4 regions of the Muriventricola aceti genome follow, and region 4 is predicted to be linked to each of the others. Evidence: predicted binding sites of a transcription regulator. Region 4 holds the regulator's gene; each other region holds the start of a gene.

Region 1 (5,453 bases), on a different contig from region 4:
GGGCTGGACGCCTCGGTGCTGGGGGAGGGAACGGTGGACGTTCCACTGGGAGAGGGACCGCAGATCCTGATCCTGCACACCCATGGCAGTGAGGCATACTCCCAGTCGGACGGGAGGTCCTATGAGGAGAGCGATCCCTACCGGACCACCGACTGTAACCACAACATGGTCCGGGTGGGGGAGGAGATGGCCACGGTTTTCCGGGCCCACGGCCTTCAGGTGGTCCATGATACCAATCTCTATGATTATCCGGCCTATAATGGGGCCTATGACCGGTCCAAGGCGGCGGTGGAGCAGTGGCTGAAGCAGTATCCCACCATCAAAGTGGTGCTGGATGTCCACCGGGACGCCCTGGTGGGAAACGAGGGGGAGATCTATAAGCTGGTGTCAGAGGAGGCCGGGGAGAAGGTGGCCCAGGTCATGCTGGTGGTGGGCACCGACGGCTCTGGCGCCGCCCACCCCCGCTGGAGGGACAATTTGGCCTTTGGAATCAAGCTGCAAAAAAACCTGGTCACAGGGTACTCCAGCCTGGCCCGGCCCATCGTCCTGCGCAACAGCCGGTATAACCAGCAGCTCTCACCTGGCTACCTCCTGGTGGAGGTGGGAGGCCATGGAAATACTCTCACCGAGGCCCTGGCCGGTGCCCGCCTGTGGGCGGACAACGTGGCCCGCACCCTGCTGGCCATGAAGGAGGGGTAGGAAGTCCGAGAAAAGAGCGGTTGCGAAAACCACCCCCCTGGTGTAAACTGGGGAAAAGGGGTGAAACGGATGAAGCAATACGAATATAAAATAGCTGATATCAGGGTATCTATGGGGTTTGACGAGAAGAAAAAGGTGAGAGAAGCGGAGGAGCAGTGGAATGCGCTGGGCCGGGAAGGCTGGCAGTTTTGCGCACAGGTGAATGGGGGACTGGTGTTCATGCGGGAGATTCAGGATGAATCATGAACAGTATATGCGCCGGGCTCTGGAGCTGGCGATGGAGGCCCAGGCAGAGGGGGATGTGCCCGTAGGCTGTGTTATTGTTCGGGACGGAGAAATCGTTGGCGAGGGGCGCAACCGGCGGGAGGAACGGGGAGACGCCACCGCCCACGCGGAGCTGGAGGCCATACGGGACGCATGCGCCAGGACCGGAAGCTGGCGTCTTCACGGCTGTACCCTCTATGTAACGTTGGAGCCATGCCCCATGTGCGCTGGAGGGATCATCAACGCCCGCATTGACCGAATCTACTACGGAGCGGGAGATGAGAAGGCGGGCTGCTGCGGCTCGGTTCTCAATCTGTTCGAGGAACGCTTCAACCACCATCCCCGCATCTATCGGGGTCCCCTGCGGGAGGAGTGTGAAGCGGTCCTTCAGAAGTTTTTTGAGGCGCTGCGCTGAAAAGATTTAAAGGTTTTGTAACAACTGCGGATAACTTTTGTAATAACCCTTGGGTATACTGATACTCGCAAGGCAAGAGCATCTTTTCATTCTATCCTCCAATTTTTTTGGAAGACCGGCGGTTTGACCGCTGGTCTTTCCCCCTTTTTGGGCAAAATTTTTGGATCCAGGAGAGATTTAAAACTTATGTAACAACTTGCGTTGGAATTGTTAATAAGTTTCTCTTATCATAAAATCTGCAAGAGACAGTTCGTTTCATTTTGATCCTCTTTTTCAACGGAAGCCCCCGGACGCCTTGGAGCAGGCGTCCGGGGGCTTTCGTCAGCGGCCCCGCAGAAAAAGAAAAGGCAGGCCTGTTCAACTACAGGCCTGCCTTTTGATTTTTATGGGGAGGGGATACTTGTGTCAGCATTTCCCTGAACTTTCTTTTTCCGCATCAGCAGCAGGGTCATCAGCCCATGAAACAGCTCGCTTACAGGCAGCAGCAGGGAAATAAAGGTTACCTCCCCAAAATAGAAAAACCGCCACCACAGAAACCCCGCGGCCGCGAAGAAGCATACCGCATTACAGACAACGGAATTTTCCGCTGGCCGTATGGAGCACAGCGCCGTCCGGCCCAGGACCAGCAGCAATACAAGGATAAAGGCGGCAATGCCGGTCCCAAGGTCAAGGAGTAGGTATACAAGCTGATAGGGTGCTCTGTGCCTTTTCCTGAAAGCCGGAGCAAGCCACATGACTCAGGAAAATAACAAGAAAAATGCCGCAGTAATAGAGAAGCTGTTTCTATATCTTGTTCATCTGTTTCCTCCCTCCATCATTGGATGGACCCTTTGACCGATTTGTTTCACTCTGCCTTTAGAGTACCTTATTTTTCCCCTTGTTTCAATCTATCACCAGAATTTTCGTAAAAAAGACGAAAAGGCCCAAGGACCTCGGAAATTCCCGCTTTCTTGGGGGGAGACTCACGGGACAAAAGGAGCGGAGCCCTGGGGATGTCCCGGAGCTCCGCTCGATACTATATTGTGATCCTTCCAAAATCACAGGCCGCTTTTCCAAAGGGGAGAAGAGAAAATCAGCACTTCTCAAAGATGGTGGCAACGCCCTGGCCGCCGCCGATGCACAGGGTGGCAAGGCCCTTCTTGGCGTCGTCGCGCTTCTGCATCTCATGGAGCAGAGTGACAATAATGCGCGCGCCGGAGGCTCCCACGGGGTGACCCAGAGCGATAGCGCCGCCGTTGACGTTGACCTTGCTCATGTCGAAGCCCAGCTCGCGGGCCACGGCGATGGACTGGGCGGCAAAGGCCTCGTTGGCCTCCACCAGATCCATGTCCTCGATCTTCAGGCCGGCCTTGGCCATGGCCTGACGGGAGGCGGGCACGGGGCCCACGCCCATGATCTTGGGATCCACGCCGCCCTGGCCCCAGGAGACCAGCTTGGCCATGGGCTTCAGGCCGTACTTCTCCACGGCCTCGCCGGAGGCCAGGATGATAGCGGCGGCGCCGTCGTTGATGCCGGAGGCGTTGGCGGCGGTGACGCGCTGCTGGCCCTTGTCAGCGGACTCCTTGATGCCGGTGGGCTCGAAGGTGTGCTCCACGGCGGGGGCGGGGGATTCAGGCCCCACAGGGAAGGCGCCCTTCAGCTTGGAGATACCCTCGGCGGTGACGCCGGCGCGGGGGAACTCGTCCACTTTAAACTCCACCATCTGCTTCTTCTGCTTGACCATCACGGGGACGATCTCGTCGTCAAAGCGGCCGGAGTTGATGGCGGCCTCAGCCTTGTTCTGGGAGGAGGCGGCAAACTCGTCCAGCTCCTGGCGAGTGATGCCCCACACGTCGCAGATGTTCTCGGCGGTGGTACCCATGTGGTAGTTATTAAAGGCATCCCACAGGCCATCCTTGATCATGGTGTCTACCACCTTCTTGTCACCCATGCGGGCACCCCAGCGCTCGGCAGGCAGGGCGTAGGGGGCGGCGGACATATTCTCGGTGCCGCCGGCCACAATGATGTCGGCGTCGCCGGCCATGATGGTACGGGCGGCCTCGATGACGGACTTCATACCGGAGCCGCACACCATGCCCACGGTGTAGGCGGGGACGGAGGTGGGCACACCGGCCTTGATGGCAGCCTGACGGGCCACATTCTGGCCCAGGCCAGCGGTGAGGATGCAGCCAAACATGACTTCGTCCACCTGCTCGGGCTTGACGCCGGCGCGGGACAGGGCCTCCCTGATGACGGTAGCGCCCAGATCAGCGGCGGGGATATCCTTCAGGGAGCCGCCGAAGGAGCCGATGGCGGTGCGGCAGCAGTTGACAACGTAGATGTCTTTCATAGCTTCTGTTACCTCCAAAATTTATTTGGCGTCCAGAGGGACGCCCACGATTTCCGCTCTTGTTCTGATTATATCGGAGGAAAGGGGAAAAAGCAATCAATTTTTCTGCCCAAGGGTGCCTCTTTCCTGCCTGTGATTGACAAAATCGCAAAAATTATATCAGCGGAAGGGCAAAAATTATGTAAAATAGTGAATTTTTTAACAAAATCCCCCGGCTCTATTTTAAGCCGGGGGAGGGAAGAAGGCTTCAGTCCGCAAGGACGGCCTCCTGGTAGGGGGGCGCCACAGAGGTATCTCCGGTAGAAACGCTTCCGACAGCCGTTTCCTCATCGTGGAGGACCAGCTCATACTGGGAGCCCAGGCCGCTGAACGTCCGAAGCCATTCCAGTGTGCGGCTGGCGTTGGGTGTCAGGGTGATGCTGAGGGAGGAGGAATAAGTCTGGCCGACGGGACTGCTCTCTGCGGCGGGGGCATACTGGCCGCCGCGGCCGGGCTGCTCCTCAAGGGGCAGCTCCCATTGGAAACGCAGGTCGGTGCGGTAGGTGTTTCGCAACCGCTCCTCGTCGCTGAAGAGATAGCGTACGCCGATGCTCCCATCAGCAAAGTCAGCCTTGACCGCTTCCCACAGGCCCTCCAGGTCCTCCCCGGCGGCGCCGTCCAGATACAGGGTGCTCCGATCTTCCCCCTCCGGGGACAGGGAATTGGGCAGCATCCGGACATCGGTGAGATAGGCCTCCACCAGCCGGCCCTGTTCCTCGAAAGAGGCAAAATTATACACCATGGAGATCAGGCCGCGGTTCTGGATCAACTGGTCGGCCAGCTGAGTGACAGAGCCCTCCTTGTCCAACTCATCCAGGAAGATGGGGACGCTGGAATATTCACGGGACAGGGTGGACCCATCCTTCAGCGTATAGGTCACATAGAAAAAGATGTAGTCATCACCGTATATGCTGTAATTGTCAGCTCCATTCCGGTCCCTCTCATTGATGATGGCCTGGTGGAGGTCCAAGACCTGCTGGATCTGGCCGGGCTCGGTGATCTGGGACAGATGGAAGCCGCTGATATCCATGGGGTATCCCATGTCTGCCGATAGATTGATGGAAGCGACTTGGCCGGCATCGGGAATCCGGCTCTCCACGCCAAAGAGATCATAGACACAGGCGGCGCATAACAGAGCCATGGCGGCCGCCACCGCCGCGCAGCCTTTCCAGGCGTTTAGCACCCGGAAGGATTTTTTTAGCAGCATCTCAGCGGTAAAATAGCCAGCTACGGTCCAAAACAGCACACAGGCGGTGAGGAATACGGCGTCTGCCTGCCAGCCCAAAAAAGTGCTGGTAAAGGTGCCAAAGCACAGTCCGGCGCAGAAGGAGACCCCATATTTAAAAATAGGCTGGACCAGGGGGATGGACACTACATCCCCGGCGGATTCCACATGACGGTGGCGGTAGACCAGCAGGGCTAAAAGGGCAAAAACCAGTCCGGCCACGGCGTAGATGGCCACGGTGGAGGGGGAGGCGAGACCCCACTCCCTAGTCACAGCGGCCCCGCTCTCCCCCGTCTGGACCACATTCCAGTTACAGGCCTGGGACAGCAGATAGACGGGGGTACACCACTCTACCAGTCTGCCCCCCACCCAGCCCCGGCCGGGGAAGCCGTAGAAAAAGCGGTTCATCAGCTCCGCCAGCAGGGTGGAGATCACCATGACCAGAAAATTCAGAATGACATAGAAGGCGGGCAGGGCCAGGA
Region 2 (5,453 bases), on a different contig from region 4:
GTCCGGCAGGCGTTCCGGAGGATCCCCCCGCCCAGAGCGGCGAGGCGTGGAGCACCCGGTCCGTTCTGGACGCCCTGTCCCAGTGCTTCGACGCCGCAGAGTCGTTCCCCGACGGCATGGAGCGAGAGCTGCTGGATACCGTCGGCACCGGCGAGGATGTCACTCTGGCCGCGGCCCATTTTTACGACCGCTATCCCCGCTACTCCCTGGTCATCGGCATGGTGGACCGGGCGGGGCAGGTGGTCGGAACGCCCTTTGAGGTCCGGGGCTCCGGTGGTCGGCCCTATGTGGCCGCCTTTGTAAAGGACGGGGTGGAGTACCTGCTCTACACTGGAAGCAGTGCGCACCAGGCATACAGCAGCGGCCAGGCCGGGGTCATCCGTCTGGACGGAGGCGACTTCTCCTGGGTGTGGCCGGTGGAGGGGGACATCCGGGATGAAAGCTCCCAAGCTTACCGGGACTACAACGCCTATTGGGAGGAAAAAAAGCCCCTGATGGCCCCTGGCGGCGTAGATATTTTTACGGAAAACCAAGACTACGGCTCCTATGAGGGCTCCCCCGTCCAGTGGGTCCCCGACCACAATGAAACCTTCTGGTATACTGCCGAACAGGACCTGCCCATTGGCGTCTACTATCAGAGCCGGGGATGGTTGGAGGAATTTACCCGGCATGAACGGAACCCCTGGAACGCCTTGAACACCTCTGCCCTGTGGCAGATCGTATCCCTAGCCCCGGCGGACGGGGTGTACCGGGACAGAAACTATGACGGGGAGGCAGTCTATGAGCTGAAGGCCCGGGCGGACAGCGGAGATGACCTGTGGTTTGCGGCCTCCCTCCTCTTTGACCACAGCGGAGAGCGTCCCATCCAGATCCAGAGCTGGAGCATGGGCACAAAAGCGGAGATAGACAGTGCCGGCGGAGGGGCCGATCCGCAGCAGCCGGACGAGGCCCTCTACACCCTGCTCCGGGACTGGTATGACGGCCAATACCCCAACGGCCGGTGGTATTTTGTTTCCGACCAGCCCAGCGCCCCCCGGGAGGGGGACGTCCGACTTGGCCCTGTCACTTATGTCGGGGAGGTCCCCACAGACAGCGGGGCAGCAGCGGTCTACGAGATCGTCATATCCCGTTATACGCTCCACCGTGCAGACGAGAATGACCCCGGCTCCTGGGACTTCTTCTCTGCCGACACCCAGTTCATCGTCCTCCGGCTGGATGGGGAGGGCATACCCACCCAGGTGCTGGGCGTCGCCCCCACGCAGCCCAGCCGCGATATCCAGGCCATCGTCTATGAGGCCCCCTATGGCCTACTCAGCGGTGATGTGACCTTCCTCCGGGACGGCTGGAACACCCCTATCGGCCCGGGGATGGATCTGTCCTTCTCCTGCCTGGACACCGGGAGCTGGGAGACGGAGCAGTTGGAGGGCTATGAACCCATCTACAACCCCGGCGACTACTGGCACCGGGTCTCCGCCAACTACCCAGAGGGTTCCTTTACCGCCCTGTGCTATCACAGCGCGGCAGACGACGCCGACTCCATCCACACCCTGGAGGCCTCCATGTCCGACCTGTACACCCCCCGGGGCATCCGGGTAGGGGCCAGCCGGGCGGAGGTGCTGGCCGCCTATCCAGAGGCTCTCACCGGCGACTACTGGGGACAGTATCCGGAGGAGCCTGATCTGCTGGCCTATCTGCCCTGGAGCGGCCACGACCCGGAGCAGGTCTCCGACCTGTCCCAGCTGGAGTTTTCCCAGGGGCTGGGCCCGGCGATCCTGTTTTTCTTTGATGGGGACACCGTGGAGCGCATCGTCCTTACCAATATGTTCAACTGACCGCAGGGCAACAAACGGCAGCTTTCCGGCAAGATATGCAGGTCAAAACTGAAAAAGCTGCATTTTTTCAGGGCTTTGCCCAATTACACGGAAAAAATATTGTTTAAAATATTCCCCCCCTTTCCTCTTGCGTTTGCACAAAAAAACAGGTATACTGGGGTCCATAAGAGCGGGGCCGGGTTTCCCCGGCCGACCCCCGCCAGCGGATCTGGCACCATTTTACTTATTTTAATTAGGAGGAACACAGTATGAAAGTCGCATTGTTCGGCGCCGGCACCATGGGCCGGGGCATCGCCCAGGTCTTTGCCGCCAAGGGCCACACCGTCCTGATGTACGCCAGCAGCCCCGCCTCCGCCCAGCGCCACAAGGATACCTTGGGCAAGTCCCTGGCCAAGCGGGTCGAAAAGGGCAAGATGGCTCAGGAGGCTATGGATGCCCTGATGGCCAACGTTCTGATCCCCCAGACCCATGAGGAGGCCGCCGACGCCGATCTGGTCATTGAGTGCGTCAAGGAGGAGATGGCCACCAAGAAGGAGCTTCTGAACGAGCTGGACGGCTTCTGCAAGCCCGAAACTGTCTTTGCCTCCAACACCTCCTCTCTGTCCATCACCGAGATGGGCAACGGCCTGAAGCACCCCGTCATCGGAATGCACTTCTTCAACCCCGTGCCCTCCATGAAGCTGGTGGAGATCATCCGCGGAGCCAACACCACCCAGGAGACCTTTGATTTCATTTACAAGCTGTCCCAGGACATCGGCAAGGACCCCGTCGAGGTGGCCGAGGCCCCCGGCTTTGTGGTCAACAAGATCCTGATCCCCATGATCAACGAGGCCATCGGCCTGGTTGAGACCGGCGTCGCCTCTGTGGCCGACATCGACAAGGCCATGCAGCTGGGCGCCAATCATCCGATGGGCCCCCTGGCTCTGGGCGACTTCATCGGTCTGGACGTGTGTCTGGCCATTATGGACACCCTGTTTGCCGAAACCGGCGACCCCAAGTACCGCCCCGCCCTTCTGCTGAAGAAGATGGTCCGCGGCGGCCTGCTGGGCAAGAAGTCCGGCAAGGGCTTCTACGATTACAGCAAGTAAATCGCCCCATCCAGCTGCCCCCTCCCAAGCCGGAGGGGGCAGTTTTATATGTCAAAAAAAGAGCGGCACTTCGGGCCTTCTTTTCCGGAGGCACCTTCTCCGCCCCCCAATCCAGCCGGACCACGGGCCGGCCCCCCGGCGCCCTGAAAGGGCAGCGAAATCGCAGCCGGTCAACATACGCCAATCTTTTAGGCAACTTCCGCATATTTTCCCGTTTCCGACAAATCCGATATGGAAAAACTGTTAAATTTGCCAGATATGTCCCCCTTGCTTTACCCCTGAAAAACAGCTATAATCTGGGTTGTAAGTGGATTTTAGCCGTGTTTGATATGGTTCGCAACGCCAGGATCCTTTCCTGTGTTGCGCTTTTTTCCGGTTTTTATTGTTAAATTTCTAACAATATTCGTCAAACGCGGCGTCCCGACCATGTATCGTCTGCCCCCGGGGCCGGCTCTCTCCGGTCAAGAAAGGCGCGCCTCCCGGGCGTTTAAGGATGATTGCAAAGTAATTTAAACTAGGAGGACTAAAAAATGGATTTTCATCTGTCGAAAGAACAAGAGATGGTCCGCAAGATGTACCGCGAGTTCGCCGAGAACGAGGTCAAGCCCTTGGCTGAGGAAATCGACGAGGAAGAGCGCTTCCCTATGGAAACCGTAGAGAAGATGGGCAAGCTGGGCATGCTGGGCATCTACTTCCCCAAGGAGTACGGCGGAGCCGGCGGCGATGTGCTGTCCTACGCCATGTGCGTTGAGGAGCTGGCCAAGGTGTGCGGCACCACTGCCGTCATCGTGTCCGCCCATACCTCTCTGTGTTGCGCCCCCATCTTTGAGCACGGCACTGAGGAGCAGAAGATGAAGTACCTGCCTGACCTGCTCTCCGGCAAGAAGATCGGCGCCTTCGGTCTGACCGAGCCCAACGCCGGTACCGACGCCTCCGGCCAGCAGACCACCGCCGTAAAGAATGAGAACGGCGACTATGTGCTCAACGGCTCCAAGTGCTTCATCACCAACGGCACCGTAGCCGAAACTCTGGTGGTCTTCGCTATGACCGACAAGACTCTGGGCAACCACGGCATCTCCGCCTTCATCGTGGAGAAGAACTTCCCCGGCTTCTCTGTGGGCAAGCACGAGAAGAAGATGGGTATCCGCGGCTCCTCCACCTGCGACCTGATCTTTGAGGACTGCGTCGTGCCCAAGGAGAACCTGCTGGGCAAGGAGGGCCAGGGCTTCAAGATCGCCATGCAGACCCTGGACGGCGGCCGTATCGGCATCGCCGCGCAGGCTCTGGGCCTGGGCGAGGGCGCTGTGAACGAGGCTGTCAAGTACACCCAGGAGCGCGTGCAGTTCAAGAAGCGTCTGTCCCAGTTCCAGAACACCCAGTTCCAGCTGGCCGATATGCACACCCGGATGCAGGCCGCTCAGTACCTGGTGTACGCCGCCGCCGTGAAGAAGCAGAACCACGAGCCCTACGGCATGGATTCCGCTATGGCCAAGCTGTTCGCCGCTGAGGCCGCTTCCGACGTGACCCGCCGCGCCGTCCAGCTGTTCGGCGGCTACGGCTACACCCGTGAGTACCCCGTGGAGCGCATGATGCGCGATGCCAAGATCACCGAGATCTACGAGGGTACTTCCGAGGTCCAGCGCATGGTCATCTCCCGTGCTCTGGGTGTGAAATAAGTTAGGAGGCAGATCGAAATGAAAATCATTGTTTGTGTCAAGCAGGTCCCCGATACCTCCGGTAAGGTGGCCGTCAATCCCGATGGTACTCTGAACCGCGCCTCCATGGCCGCTATCACCAACCCCGACGACCTGAACGCCGTCGAGGCCGCTCTGACTTTGAAGGAGCAGACCGGCGCCGAGGTCGTAATCGTCTCTATGGGTCCTCCTCCCGCCGAGTCCATGCTGCGTGAGGTCATGGCCCGCGGCGCTGACCGCGCCGTTCTGGTGTCCGCCCGTGAGTTCGGCGGCTCCGATACCTACGCCACCTCCCAGATCCTGGCCGCCGCCATCAACAAGATTGGTGTCGAGGACGAGGATATCGTGCTGTGCGGCCGTCAGGCCATCGACGGCGATACCGCCCAGGTCGGCCCCCAGATCGCTGAGAAGCTGCACCTGCCCCAGGTTTCCTACGCCGCCGAGATCACCAAGGAAGGCGACACCATCACCGTCAAGCGGATGCTGGAGGACGGCTATATGACCATCAAGGTCAAGACCCCCTGCCTGATCACCTGCATCAAGGAGCTGAACGCTCCCCGTTACATGAGCGTGGGCGGTATCTATGAGTGCTACTCCAAGCCCTATGAGATCTTTGACTACAACACCCTGAAGGACGATCCCCTCATCGATCCTACCACCATCGGTCTGAAGGGCTCCCCCACCAACATCTTCAAGTCCTTCACTCCCCCTCAGAAGGGCGTGGGCATGATGCTGGAGGGCGCCGACAAGGCCACCTGCGACAAGCTGGCCGGCATTCTGGCCGCCAAGCACCTGATCTGATAGAAGGGAGATTAAGAATATGTCTAACTACAACAGTG
Region 3 (5,453 bases), on a different contig from region 4:
ACAACATGATCCAGGAGTAGGCCCCGATGAAGGGGGCGGACATGGAGCACAAGATGGAGATGACAAACAGGGCTTTGGCGCCCTTGATCTTATAAAAGGAGTAAAAATAGGCGATAGGGATGCCCAGGATCAGGGAGACTGCGGTGACGGAGACGGTCACCAGCATACTGTTGACCATGGTGTCTGTGTAGTAGGACTTGCTGAAAAATTTGGTGAACTCCGCCAGGGAGAACTGGCCCTCGGGTGTGATGACTGACTGCTTCAGCAGACCAAACATGGGGTAGACCAGGAAGAGCAGGAAGGTGGCCAGCAGGACCAGAGAGACCACCGTCCATAGCTCAAACTTTTTCTTTTTTACTGTCATACTATGCGCCCTCCTCTGTCAGGATGCAGCGCAGTCGTTGCACACGCCGGCGAGGATATTGGCGGAGCCATCGGCGGTGAACACATTGACTTTTTCTGTGTTTAGCTGCAGCTTAATGTGAGTGCCAGGGCGGATGATGCTGTCGATAGAGGACTCCTGGATGATCTCCACTTCCTCGCCGGAATCCAAATGGACAAAATAGTGTGTGTTCAGGCCGAGGAACACACAGTCATCCACCACTCCGTCAATGCCATCCACAGTGGCATCCTGGGTGAGCAGGAATTCCTCCGGCCGGACGGACATGATCACGTCCTGGTTCTGGCGGTATTGGTCCATCACGTTCTGGATCTCGGCCCGATGCCCCTTCTGCGTAAGCAGATAGGTTCTGCCGCCCTCGACTACCAGCTTGGCGTTCATCACATTGGAGCGGCCAATAAAGGTAGATACGAACAAGTTGGCAGGCCGCTGGTAGATATTCTTGGGCGTTCCGACGTGCTGGATAACGCCATCCTTCATGACAGCGATCCGGTCGGAAACGGCCATGGCCTCCTCCTGGTCATGGGTGACGTAAACAGTAGTGATATTGACGCTGTGCTGGATGTTCTTGATGACGGTCCGCATCTCCACCCGGAGCTTGGCGTCCAGATTGGAGAGCGGCTCATCAAAAAGCAGAACGTCGGGCTGGATACACAGGGCACGAGCTAGAGCAACACGCTGCTGCTGTCCGCCAGACAGACGTTCCGGCAGGCGGTCGGCATACTGGTCAATCTGCATCAGCTTCATGAACTCGTCGGTTTTGGAGGCAATTTCAGCTTTTGGGAGCTTTTTGTTCTTCAGACCGAACTCCACGTTTTTACGCACAGTCATGTGGGGGAAGATGGCGTAGTTTTGAAACACCATGCCAATGTTGCGTTTAGCGGGATCCAGGTCATTGATGCGTCGATCGCTGAAATAGAAGTCTCCTCCCTCGATGGAGTTAAAACCGGCGATCATCCGAAGCAGGGTGGTTTTACCACAGCCAGAGGGCCCCAGCAGAGTGAAGAATTCTCCCTCCTTGATATCTAGGTTCAGGTCAGGGATTATCACATTCTCCCCGTACTTCTTTAAGGCGTGCTTGATCGAAATGGTCACACTCACAGTACATTCTCCTCTCAAATACACACATGGCCGGCAGGCGGTCTGCTTTTTGTCTGTATCTGCTTTTTTATCTTTTAATGGCGGATCATCCGCCGGACGCGCATAAAAGTGAGCCGGTTCCGGATCAGAGGGGAGGCCTCCAAAATCAGTTCCAGAGCCGCTTCAGGGACGCCCAGGTCAGACAGGGAGGCACTTGCCTTCAGGTCCGTTAAAAACTGATGGATCTGAGCGGCGGGAGGGATTTTCGCAATGATTTGCCGTATCTGAGGCCACTGCTGTATCAGCCGCTCCGGCGTTACCTGGGCCAGACAGTCATGGAGGTTTTCCTCCCGGCAGGCGGAGAAAAGCCTGGGGCCAAACACTTCCATCAGCCGCTCATCTGACACAGGGGCATAGGGCAGCGCCAGTGAGGCGATGTTCTCTATCTGGGATAGGCGCTGATATTCCTGAGCGATGAGAAGCGTGCCGACGCCAACCTTCTCTCCGTGGAGAGCGCTGCTATGAGTGCGCAGGGCCGCTGGCTCCACCTCAATGAAATGGGATACATGGTGTTCCGCTCCAGAGGCAGGGCGGGAGGTGCCAATCATCTGCATGGCAAGTCCGCTCATCAAAAGCCCGTAGACTACCGCCTCGTAAGCGGCGGAGCCGCCGCTGCGCAGGTCGCGGCATCTGGTCCAAATGCTGTCAACAGCATCCTCCATAATTTGATAGATGACTGGGCAAAGCTTTTCTCCAGTGAGGAGATGGGAGATGCGCCAATCAGTCAAAGCAATGAATTTGCCCAGCATATCGCCAATCCCGCTTGCGGTGAGCCGCCAGGGGGCGGCGGAGATCACATCAAGATCGGCCACGACAAGGAGCGGTGCCTGACAGGGTATCGTTTTTTTATATCCATGCCAAGTCATGGCCGCCACATTGGAGCAGAAACCATCGCAACTGGCGGCGGTAGGGATAGAAATGAATGGAATACCCCGCTCCGTCGAGCAATAGCGGGTGATATCGTGGACAGTACCCCCGCCAATGGCCAGCATCACTTGAATATCTGGTTCCAGACGAGCTAACACGCTGGCGGTAGAGTTCTCATCGGCATGGAGCCCAGAGGGGGATAGGATGATTTCCTGCTCCGCTCTAGGGTGTATGGAATTTGGGATGGCGCGGTAAGTATTTTCATCGTAGACCGCACAACGCTTTCCAACAACGGGAATGCTGGAAAGAATTTCCTCCAGATGGAAAAGAGCCCCTTCCTGAATGACACATATCTGGGTCGCAAGGAGGTGTTCCCCGCCGCAAGAGCAGGGGCCGCTCAAATGGTTGGCGTCTATTTTCACATTTCAGGACCTCCTGGGTATTCGAACAGAAACGAAAGGGAAACAAGACAAGCGCATTGACTTCAACATTTCCTTTTGTTAATATATAAACAAAAGGGAGGAAAATGGCTCGTGATTTGTACATATTTTATAGCCACTATAATAACTGAAGTGAGCATTTCTGTCAACAGTGTTAATATAGAACAATAAAAAATCATTTTCGCTCATGGAGAAGGGGACTATGCTGAAAGAAGAACGACATCAAAAACTACTAAAGGTCCTGGCGGAGAAGGAATTTGCCACGGTAGAGGAACTGAGCAAAAGCCTTTTGGTTAGTATGCCTACTATCCGGCGTGATCTGACTGAGCTGGCCCGCCGAAAGCTGATCATTCGCAATCACGGCGGAGCTATGCACATTCCGACGGAGAATGTGATAGCTCCGGTGGACTTCCGAAAGAGCGTCAACTACAAGAAAAAGAATCTTTTGGCCCGGGAGGCCGTAAAATTTGCTCTTAACAATATGGTGGTCTTTCTCGACGGTTCCACCACTGCTTCTTATCTGTGCGACTATTTAAAAGGGCGTCCTGATATCATTGTCATTACCAACAGCTTGACGACTGGCGCCCATTTGAAAAGCCTGGGCCTGCGAACCTACTGCCTTGGGGGCGAGGTAATCGGAAGCTCCTCCTCTGTGGGGGGGGCCATGGCCATTGAAACAGCCGCGAACTTTAATATCGACGTAATGTTCTTCTCAGCATCAGGAGTAAATGAGAAGGGAATGATCGTGGATACCTCAGAGAAAGAAACGGAGTTGAGGGCTTTCCTGCTGAAAAACGCGGCGGTCAGCGTGTTTCTATGCGATGGGAGTAAATTTGGCCACTCAGCGGTATATAATATCGCGTCTCTATCAGAGATAGACTATATGATTACCGACAGCCCGGTGCCAGAATCTTATCCTTCCCCCAAAAAGGAAATAATCTTAGTTGAGGAGAAGTGAACAGGCAGAAGGGCGGATCAAGCGCGTTTTGAGACAAAAAAGGCGGTGGAGCTGGAACACCTGTCCGGGTGATCCGCTCCGCCGCCTGTTTATGTTCCGTCCTGAGAGGCGACCAGGATGCCCCGACGGGGCAATGGGTAGGCGGGGGGGAGCGGGGAATCGGTGACCATATAGTCCACCTGATCTAAAGAAGCGACCCGAAAAATGGATCCCTTGCCAAATTTGCTCCCATCACACAAAAAGACGCTTGTGATCGGCCGGCGAAGAAGGTGGCGGCGCAGAAGCGTTTCCTCCTCAGAGGGATCAACAATGGCCCCTTTGGGCTCTACACCATAACAGGAGAAAAAAAGCATATCAATATGAAAGCGGTCCAAAGAGTCATAGGATATCTTGCCCCCGGCCGCAGTAGAACTGCCAAAAAAGCGGCCGCCAGTATAATAGGTTCGGATCCCCCTCTGTGTAAGTTGTACCGCGGCGGAAACCCCGTTTGTGAGTACAGTCAGATCCAAACTGGGACTGAAGCAGTCAATGAGATAGCCAGTGGTGGAGGAGGCGTCCAAAAAGAGAAAGGTATGTGGGCGGACTAGCTCCATGGCCCGGTGGGCGATGGCGGCTTTGGCCTTGGCGTGGATGGTCCGGCGGATGTCCAGCGGCATACTGGTCCTGTCAGCGGAGATGCGCATTGCCCCGCCATTGCCACGGATAATCAACATCTGTTCTTCCAGCTCCCTTAAGTCTCGATAGACCGTGGGGGGACTGATAAAGAAGTGGCGGCTCAGGGTATCTACGGTGACAAAGCTGTGGTCATTTAAGAAATCCAGGATGTTTAGCAACCGGTCCTTTCTCGACATAATCATTTCCTCTTGAACATTTGTGATTGTTTTTGCTTTTTTGCGCCGGTCATTGACAAAAATGCACAATAGTGTATAGTTTCAGTATAAATGAAATAACAGAAAAATGCAAGCGGCTGGGAGGAGAAAAAGTGGGGAAAAGGATCCAGATGATCGCCTTTGATATGGACGGTACGATAACGCAGCACAAATGCCCTTTAGGGGAGGAGAATAAAAAAGTGCTGGATCGTCTAGCCCAGCTCTACCGGCTGCTAATTGTGGGGGCCGGTTCAGGCTCCAGGATTTTTCGACAGATGGGCGGCTATCCCATTGATATCCTGGCCAATTACGGGATGCAGGAATGGGAATACTGTCAGGAACGAGGAGAGATGGAGGTAGTCCGGAACATATCGGTGCGCTGTGACCGGGAGTCGGTTGACCGGCGAATGGACCAGCTGCGCCGACAGTTTGGTTACATGAACTATGCGGGGGAATCGGTGGAGTACCATCCTTCTGGATGTGTCACCCTCCCACTGCTTGGAACTGAAGCGGACAGCAGGGAAAAGCTGTCCTTTGACCCGGACCGGAGCCGCCGCCGAGCCATCTACCCCTATGTGAAGGAACTGTTCTTGGACTATACAGTGTATGTGGGTGGATCCTCCTCCTTTGACTTGGCTCCCCGGCCATACAGTAAATATTATGCCTTAGACCGCTACTGTGAGGAGCGGGGGCTGTCCCATGACCAAGTGGTCTATGTGGGGGATGACTACGGCCCCGGTGGCAATGACGAGAGCATATACCGCTCTGACTTTACATTT
Region 4 (5,453 bases):
ACCTTCTGCTCCCCGTCTGGAATGATGACCACGGCGGTCTGGGCCGCGCCATTGGGAGCGGTAATGGTGACGATGCTGTCCACGGTGCCGGATACGCCGGAGTGGATGTCGCTGGACACGAAGCCTCCGGCCTTGCCTACCACGGTACCTACATACACCTGATCGCCCTTGGCCACGGCGGGGGCAGCCGGAGCGCCAATGTGCTGTCCCATGGACAGAACGATCTTAGACGGCAGCGGCATCACTACCGTTTCAAGGTTGGAAGTCCTTTTTTCATGAGGGACTCCCGCACCTTGCGCGGAACGTTTGAGAAATTTACTCATTCAGATTTCGACCTCCCTATACTGCAATCGCTGGAACTGTGGAGCCTGGACACGCATTTTATACGGTCCCCCTCTTCCCTCCTGACAGGAACTGGAAACCACTGGGGGACCCCGCCCCTCTATCATACCCATGCCCCGCGGCGTCCGAGTTCAGCGGACGCACGACAAAACCCGCCGGACCCCGTTTCTCCTGTAAAACAAGTCCGTCGGTTCTGCTTGCGGGCTTTATCATACACCTTTTATGGAAAAATTGCAAGATTGATTTCGAAAAAAACGACCTGTTTCCCGAGCATTCTTCCCCCTCTCCCAAAGGATTTCACCCCACCGGCATTTCCTTCTCTTCCATAGCCGCACCCCAGGCACAGGCTTGTCCGCGTTGACCATAAAAGAGGCGCGGGCCCTCTCAGGTCCGCGCCTCCCAATCAATCTGGATCGCCTGGTCAGCAGCCACAGCCGCAGCCGTTGTTATTGTTACAGCCACAGCCATTGTTGCAGCCACAGCTATTGCCCCAGCCGCCGCAGCAGAACAGGATGATGATCAGAATGATGATCCACAGGCAGCCTCCGCCGCCCCAACCGTTATTGCAGCACCCCATTTGAAGTACCTCCTGATATGAAGTTCTGAGAGGGGCTGTTTGCCGCTCTCAATCTCATCATATGCGGAGGGGGCGGATGGGTTCTGCCTATGTCAGATAATTTTTTCCGCGAAGGCACGCAGCATCGTGGCCACTTCAGCCCGGTTAGCGCTCTTTTGTGGACTGAGCGTCAGGCTGTCGGCAGAAGAACTGCTGATGATTCCCTCCGCCACAGCCCAGGACAGGGCATTATGAGCCCAGTCGCTGGCCTGCCCCAGGTCCTGATACCCGGACAGGTCGGCCCCCTCAGCCGCTTCCAGCCCAAGGTAACTCGTGGTGAAGCTGTACAGCAGCGCCGCCACCTGCTGGCGGGTCACTTGCTGCTCCGGGCTGAAGGTGTCTGCTCCTGTTCCAGCTGTAATTCCCTGCTCCGCGCCCCACTTCACATAAGGGGCATACCAGGCACTCTCCGGCACGTCGGCAAAGGTGACACTGGCGCGCTCCAGCTCCTCTTTCGGCGCTCCAGCCATCTGGTAGAGCACCGTCATCAGCATAGCTCGGTTCATAGCTGAACTCGGTCCAAAGTGGTGCTCGTCCATCCCCGAAAACAGTGTGTTTCGGTACACATAATCTACGGGAGCGTAGTACCAATCCGTCTGGCATACATCATAGAAGGGCGTCGGATCCTCTCTGCCGTCTTCCAGGGCATAGACGCCCTGGAGCCCCAACTGGGCCGCCCCGGACAGGACCGTTACACTGGCCACAGTATTCTCTCCCACCAGGTAGCGGTGTCCGGAGGTCAGGCGGGCCCCGGAGGCCAGCTCTATTCCGTCTGTCACATCTATGAAAGCCCCGTCGTGAGAAACGGAGGCGGCTCCGTTCATCAACATGACTCCAGCCCCAGTGGTCAGTGTCATCTCATCGCCATCCGACCAATCTCTGGCCTGGAGCGTGGCGCTGTATGCGCCGCTCTCTTCGCCGGCCAGTTGCGCCAGATAGCCCTGATGCAGGTTATCGAGGCCTTTTTTGCTCTCCTCGTAAGTGCCCTGTAAGGCTTTTTCCGCAGCTTCGTTTCCAGTAGACACAGCCTTGGGCACAAAAGTCCCGGTCAGATAGCTGAGGCTGATCAGGCTGTCGCCCCCCGAAAGGGCATAAGCGCCGCAGGCCAGCATACCCAGCAGCATCACACCGCACAGCAGGCCGATCACAGGCCTTCTCATTGTGGCTCCCCCTTCTTCTCTTCCTCCCGATCCTCCCGCTGGGTAATCATGTAGCTCAGAGCCAAAAGGCTGTCAGAAAAATGGACCGATTCCACCACCACATCATCCCGAACACAGGATATCTCATAGTTTGTAAAATTCCAGATGCCGCGAACTCCGGCGGCCACCAGCCGGTCCCCCATCTCCTGGGCAGCGGCGATGGGCACTGTCAGCAGGCCTACGCTCACTTGGTTTTCCCCCAAAAAGGCCTCCAGGGAATCCGCATGATAGACAGGCACCCCAGCGATTCTGGTCCCCACCACCCGCTCATTTACGTCAAAAGCGGCCAAAAGCTGAAAGCCGTTACTGGAAAATTTAAAATTTTCTATGATAGCCCGGCCTAGGTTGCCGGTCCCCAGCACCACAATGGTATGGCCCTGATTAATGCCCAAAATATCACCGATCTCCTCTTTCAGGCTGTCCACCTTATATCCATAGCCCTGCTGCCCAAAACCACCGAAGCAGAACAAATCTTGGCGGATTTGAGAAGCGGTCAGTCCCATAGATTTCCCTAAGGCATTGGAGGATATCCGGACAACGCCGGACTCCTGAAGCTCTGAGAGCTGTCGGTAGTATCTGGGCAGGCGGCGTATCACCGCCGTTGATACTCGGGTATTTCGTTTCATAGCTTTCGCCTCATCTGCACAACCTCCCCTATACAGCGGAGGCCACTGGATATGATGTTTTTATATAGTTTACCTGATTGCCCCCCCTTGTGTCAAATCCTTTTACGACTCAAAAGGCCCAGGGACGATTCGTCGTCCCTGGGCCTTTTATTGGCAGAAAGCCTGCCAGATTCAGTTCCAAAAATCAGTTTTTTCCTTCAGGCCGATGCTGGAGGCTTTGAATACAGGGTTCTTGCCCGCCCTGCGCTGTTCCATGTAGTCCTGAAGGGCCCGCATAGCTGTACGGCCCAAAATGACAATGACCGGCAGGTTGATGATGGCCATAATGCCCATCAGCACATCGGCCAGGTCCCAGACCAAGCCAAAGGACAACTGGGCCCCTACAAAGACCAGCCCGCAAGCGATAAGCCGGAACACAGTCATCGGCACGCTTCCCAGCTTGCGGTTAGCGATGTAGTTCAAACAGCCCTCACAGTAGAACAAGTTGCCCAGCAGGGTAGTGAAAGCGAAGAGCAGCAGCGCAAAGGTGATAAAGTAGGGGCCTACCGCGCCGAAGGTAGTAGCCAGAGACGCCTGGACCAGGGGCGCACCCTCCAGTCCGCCCTTGATATCGATGCCGGTACACAGGCACATCATGGCCGTGGCGGTACAGACCAGGATGGTGTCAATAAAGACGGACAGCATCTGGACCAATCCCTGCTTGACGGGGTGGGATACGTCAGCGGCCGCGGCGGCGTTGGGGGCGGAACCCACACCGGCCTCGTTGGAGTACAGGCCACGCTTGATTCCCTGCATGATGGCCGAGGAACCAAAGCCCACGGCACCGCCGAACATGGCTCCGAAATCAAATGCCTCGCTGAAAATGCGGCCCAGGACACTGGGAATCATATTCAGATTCATCACCATGACCACCAGGGCCATCAGGATATACAACACACCCATGACAGGGACCAAAACGCCGGTAACCTTGACGATCCGCTTGCCGCCGCCCAGTACACAGATGGCCACCAGGATGGCCAGGATCACGCCGCCCACCACGGCCACAACGCTGTACTCTTTGCCGCCCAGGGTAAAGGTGCCGGCACTGGCGTAGAAGTCATAGCTGGTAAAGCTGCTAATCAGGTTGTAGGAGGCCAGCATATTGAAACCACCGGCATAGGTGGCGATGAGGGCGATGGCGAAGACAACGCCCAGCACCCGGCTCTTAAGAGCCGCCTGAATGTAGTAGGACGGACCACCATAGCTGCCGCCCTCCGGGTCCTTTTTCTTATAGATCTGGGCCAGCGTGCTCTCTACAAAGGCAGTCGCGCCTCCCACAATGGCAATCAGCCACATCCAGAACACGGCGCCATAGCCGCCGATGGCGATGGCATTGGCCACACCTACAATATTTCCGGTACCCACGCGGCTGGCTGTGGATACCATCAGCGCCTCAAATGCGGAAACCGAGTGCTGATCCCCCGTCTTTTCTCCTACCACGCGAATCGACTCCGGCAGCAGGCGCAGCTGGACAAACTTGCTCCGGAAGGTGAAGTACAGGCCTACGCCCAGCAGCATGACGATCAACAGGTAACTGTACATGAAACCGCTGATCTGACTGATTAAGCCCGCGAACGCATCATACATAACGACATCTCCCTTTCTCTCTTCCTGTCATAATTTGCGCGAAGCAGAACATATCCCAGGAAATCAAAGTCTTCCGCCCCTCAGATCTCCTGGGATATTTCTCGGCCTTACTATACCACATCTCTCCGACTTTTACCAGAGGTTTTTCACAATTTATAAAAATGGTCAACGATAAGCAGCCAGCTTCTGTACAGTTTGCCCTCACATCATGCGGACGATCTCCTTCTTCAGCCGGGCGATGATCCGCTTCTCCAGCCGTGAGATATAGGACTGTGAGATGCCCAGCTGGTCCGCCACCTCCTTCTGTGTCCGCTCTGGGCGGCCGTCCAGCCCAAAGCGCATGGTAATAATCTGCCTCTCCCGGGGCTCCAGCCGGTCCATGGCCTGGCGCAGCAGCTGGCGGTCCACGTCCGCCTCGATGGGCCGCATGACCAGGTCCCCATCGGTCCCCAGAATGTCGGACAGCAGCAGCTCGTTTCCGTCCCAGTCGGTATTCAAGGGCTCGTCAAAGGACAGCTCTGTCTTCTGATTCGCTGTCTTTCTCAAGTACATCAGGATTTCATTTTCAATGCAGCGGCTGGCATAAGTTGCCAATTTGATGCTTTTGGCCGGCTGGTAGGTGCCCACCGCCTTAATGAGCCCAATGGTCCCAATGGAGATGAGGTCCTCAATATTGATGCCGGTATTCTCAAACCGGCGGGCGATATAGGCCACCAGCCGGAGATTGTGCTCAATGAGCAGGTCTCTCGCCCCCCGGTCTCCCCGCTCCAGCCGGGCGATGAGCTCCGCCTCCGCCTCTCTTTCCAAGGGGGCGGGCAGGGTGTCGCTCCCCCCTATATACATCACCTTGCCGGGCAGGGACAGCCCCAGACTAGTCAGCAGGCTTTCCAAATGGTCCCGCAGTTTCCAAATAATCTCTCTCATGCTCATGTGCACTCGTCCTTTCCATCCAGGGGCCCGATCAAAGCCCGGTACCCTCCTCCGTCTGACACAGGAGTTGGGGACAGGGCCACCAGAAGCGGCCCACGCTCCTTTCCACCCAGA

Evidence for each region. The regulator Rex, encoded in region 4, represses fermentation and respiration genes when NADH is low (regulators of the CRP and FNR family bind a similar motif). The targets are predictions, from matches to a motif close to ATTGTTAANNNNTTAACAAT.
Region 1: OCV64_RS06260 (acetyl-CoA C-acetyltransferase) is a predicted target of Rex. The motif match lies at 3,894-3,913, and genes of this name have one in related genera.
Region 2: OCV64_RS01915 (acyl-CoA dehydrogenase) is a predicted target of Rex. The motif match lies at 3,302-3,321, and genes of this name have one in related genera.
Region 3: OCV64_RS15375 (sn-glycerol-1-phosphate dehydrogenase) is a predicted target of Rex. The motif match lies at 2,904-2,923, and genes of this name have one in related genera.

What each region holds. Positions count from the first base shown of each region.
Region 1 covers NZ_JAOQKF010000004.1:187,796-193,248, forward strand. The annotation lists gene spoIIP (stage II sporulation protein P) at 1-699, shown strand, start outside; gene OCV64_RS06245 (DUF4177 domain-containing protein) at 769-945, shown strand; gene tadA (tRNA adenosine(34) deaminase TadA) at 935-1,378, shown strand; gene OCV64_RS06255 (hypothetical protein) at 1,837-2,055, shown strand; gene OCV64_RS06260 (acetyl-CoA C-acetyltransferase) at 2,451-3,707, opposite strand; gene OCV64_RS06265 (hypothetical protein) at 3,955-5,453, opposite strand, start outside.
Region 2 covers NZ_JAOQKF010000001.1:360,177-365,629, forward strand. The annotation lists gene OCV64_RS01905 (hypothetical protein) at 1-1,832, shown strand, start outside; gene OCV64_RS01910 (3-hydroxyacyl-CoA dehydrogenase family protein) at 2,081-2,920, shown strand; gene OCV64_RS01915 (acyl-CoA dehydrogenase) at 3,451-4,596, shown strand; gene acrB (acryloyl-CoA reductase electron transfer subunit gamma) at 4,615-5,415, shown strand; gene acrA (acryloyl-CoA reductase electron transfer subunit beta) at 5,435-5,453, shown strand, end outside.
Region 3 covers NZ_JAOQKF010000018.1:17,465-22,917, forward strand. The annotation lists gene OCV64_RS15365 (ABC transporter permease) at 1-364, opposite strand, end outside; gene OCV64_RS15370 (ABC transporter ATP-binding protein) at 383-1,501, opposite strand; gene OCV64_RS15375 (sn-glycerol-1-phosphate dehydrogenase) at 1,576-2,829, opposite strand; gene OCV64_RS15380 (DeoR/GlpR family DNA-binding transcription regulator) at 3,050-3,805, shown strand; gene OCV64_RS15385 (DeoR/GlpR family DNA-binding transcription regulator) at 3,895-4,656, opposite strand; gene OCV64_RS15390 (HAD family hydrolase) at 4,788-5,453, shown strand, end outside.
Region 4 covers NZ_JAOQKF010000012.1:110,086-115,538, forward strand. The annotation lists gene rsxC (electron transport complex subunit RsxC) at 1-323, opposite strand, end outside; gene OCV64_RS13130 (hypothetical protein) at 764-919, opposite strand; gene OCV64_RS13135 (S-layer homology domain-containing protein) at 1,012-2,118, opposite strand; gene OCV64_RS13140 (redox-sensing transcriptional repressor Rex) at 2,115-2,783, opposite strand; gene OCV64_RS13145 (alanine/glycine:cation symporter family protein) at 2,955-4,409, opposite strand; gene sigE (RNA polymerase sporulation sigma factor SigE) at 4,611-5,339, opposite strand; gene OCV64_RS13155 (sigma-E processing peptidase SpoIIGA) at 5,336-5,453, opposite strand, start outside.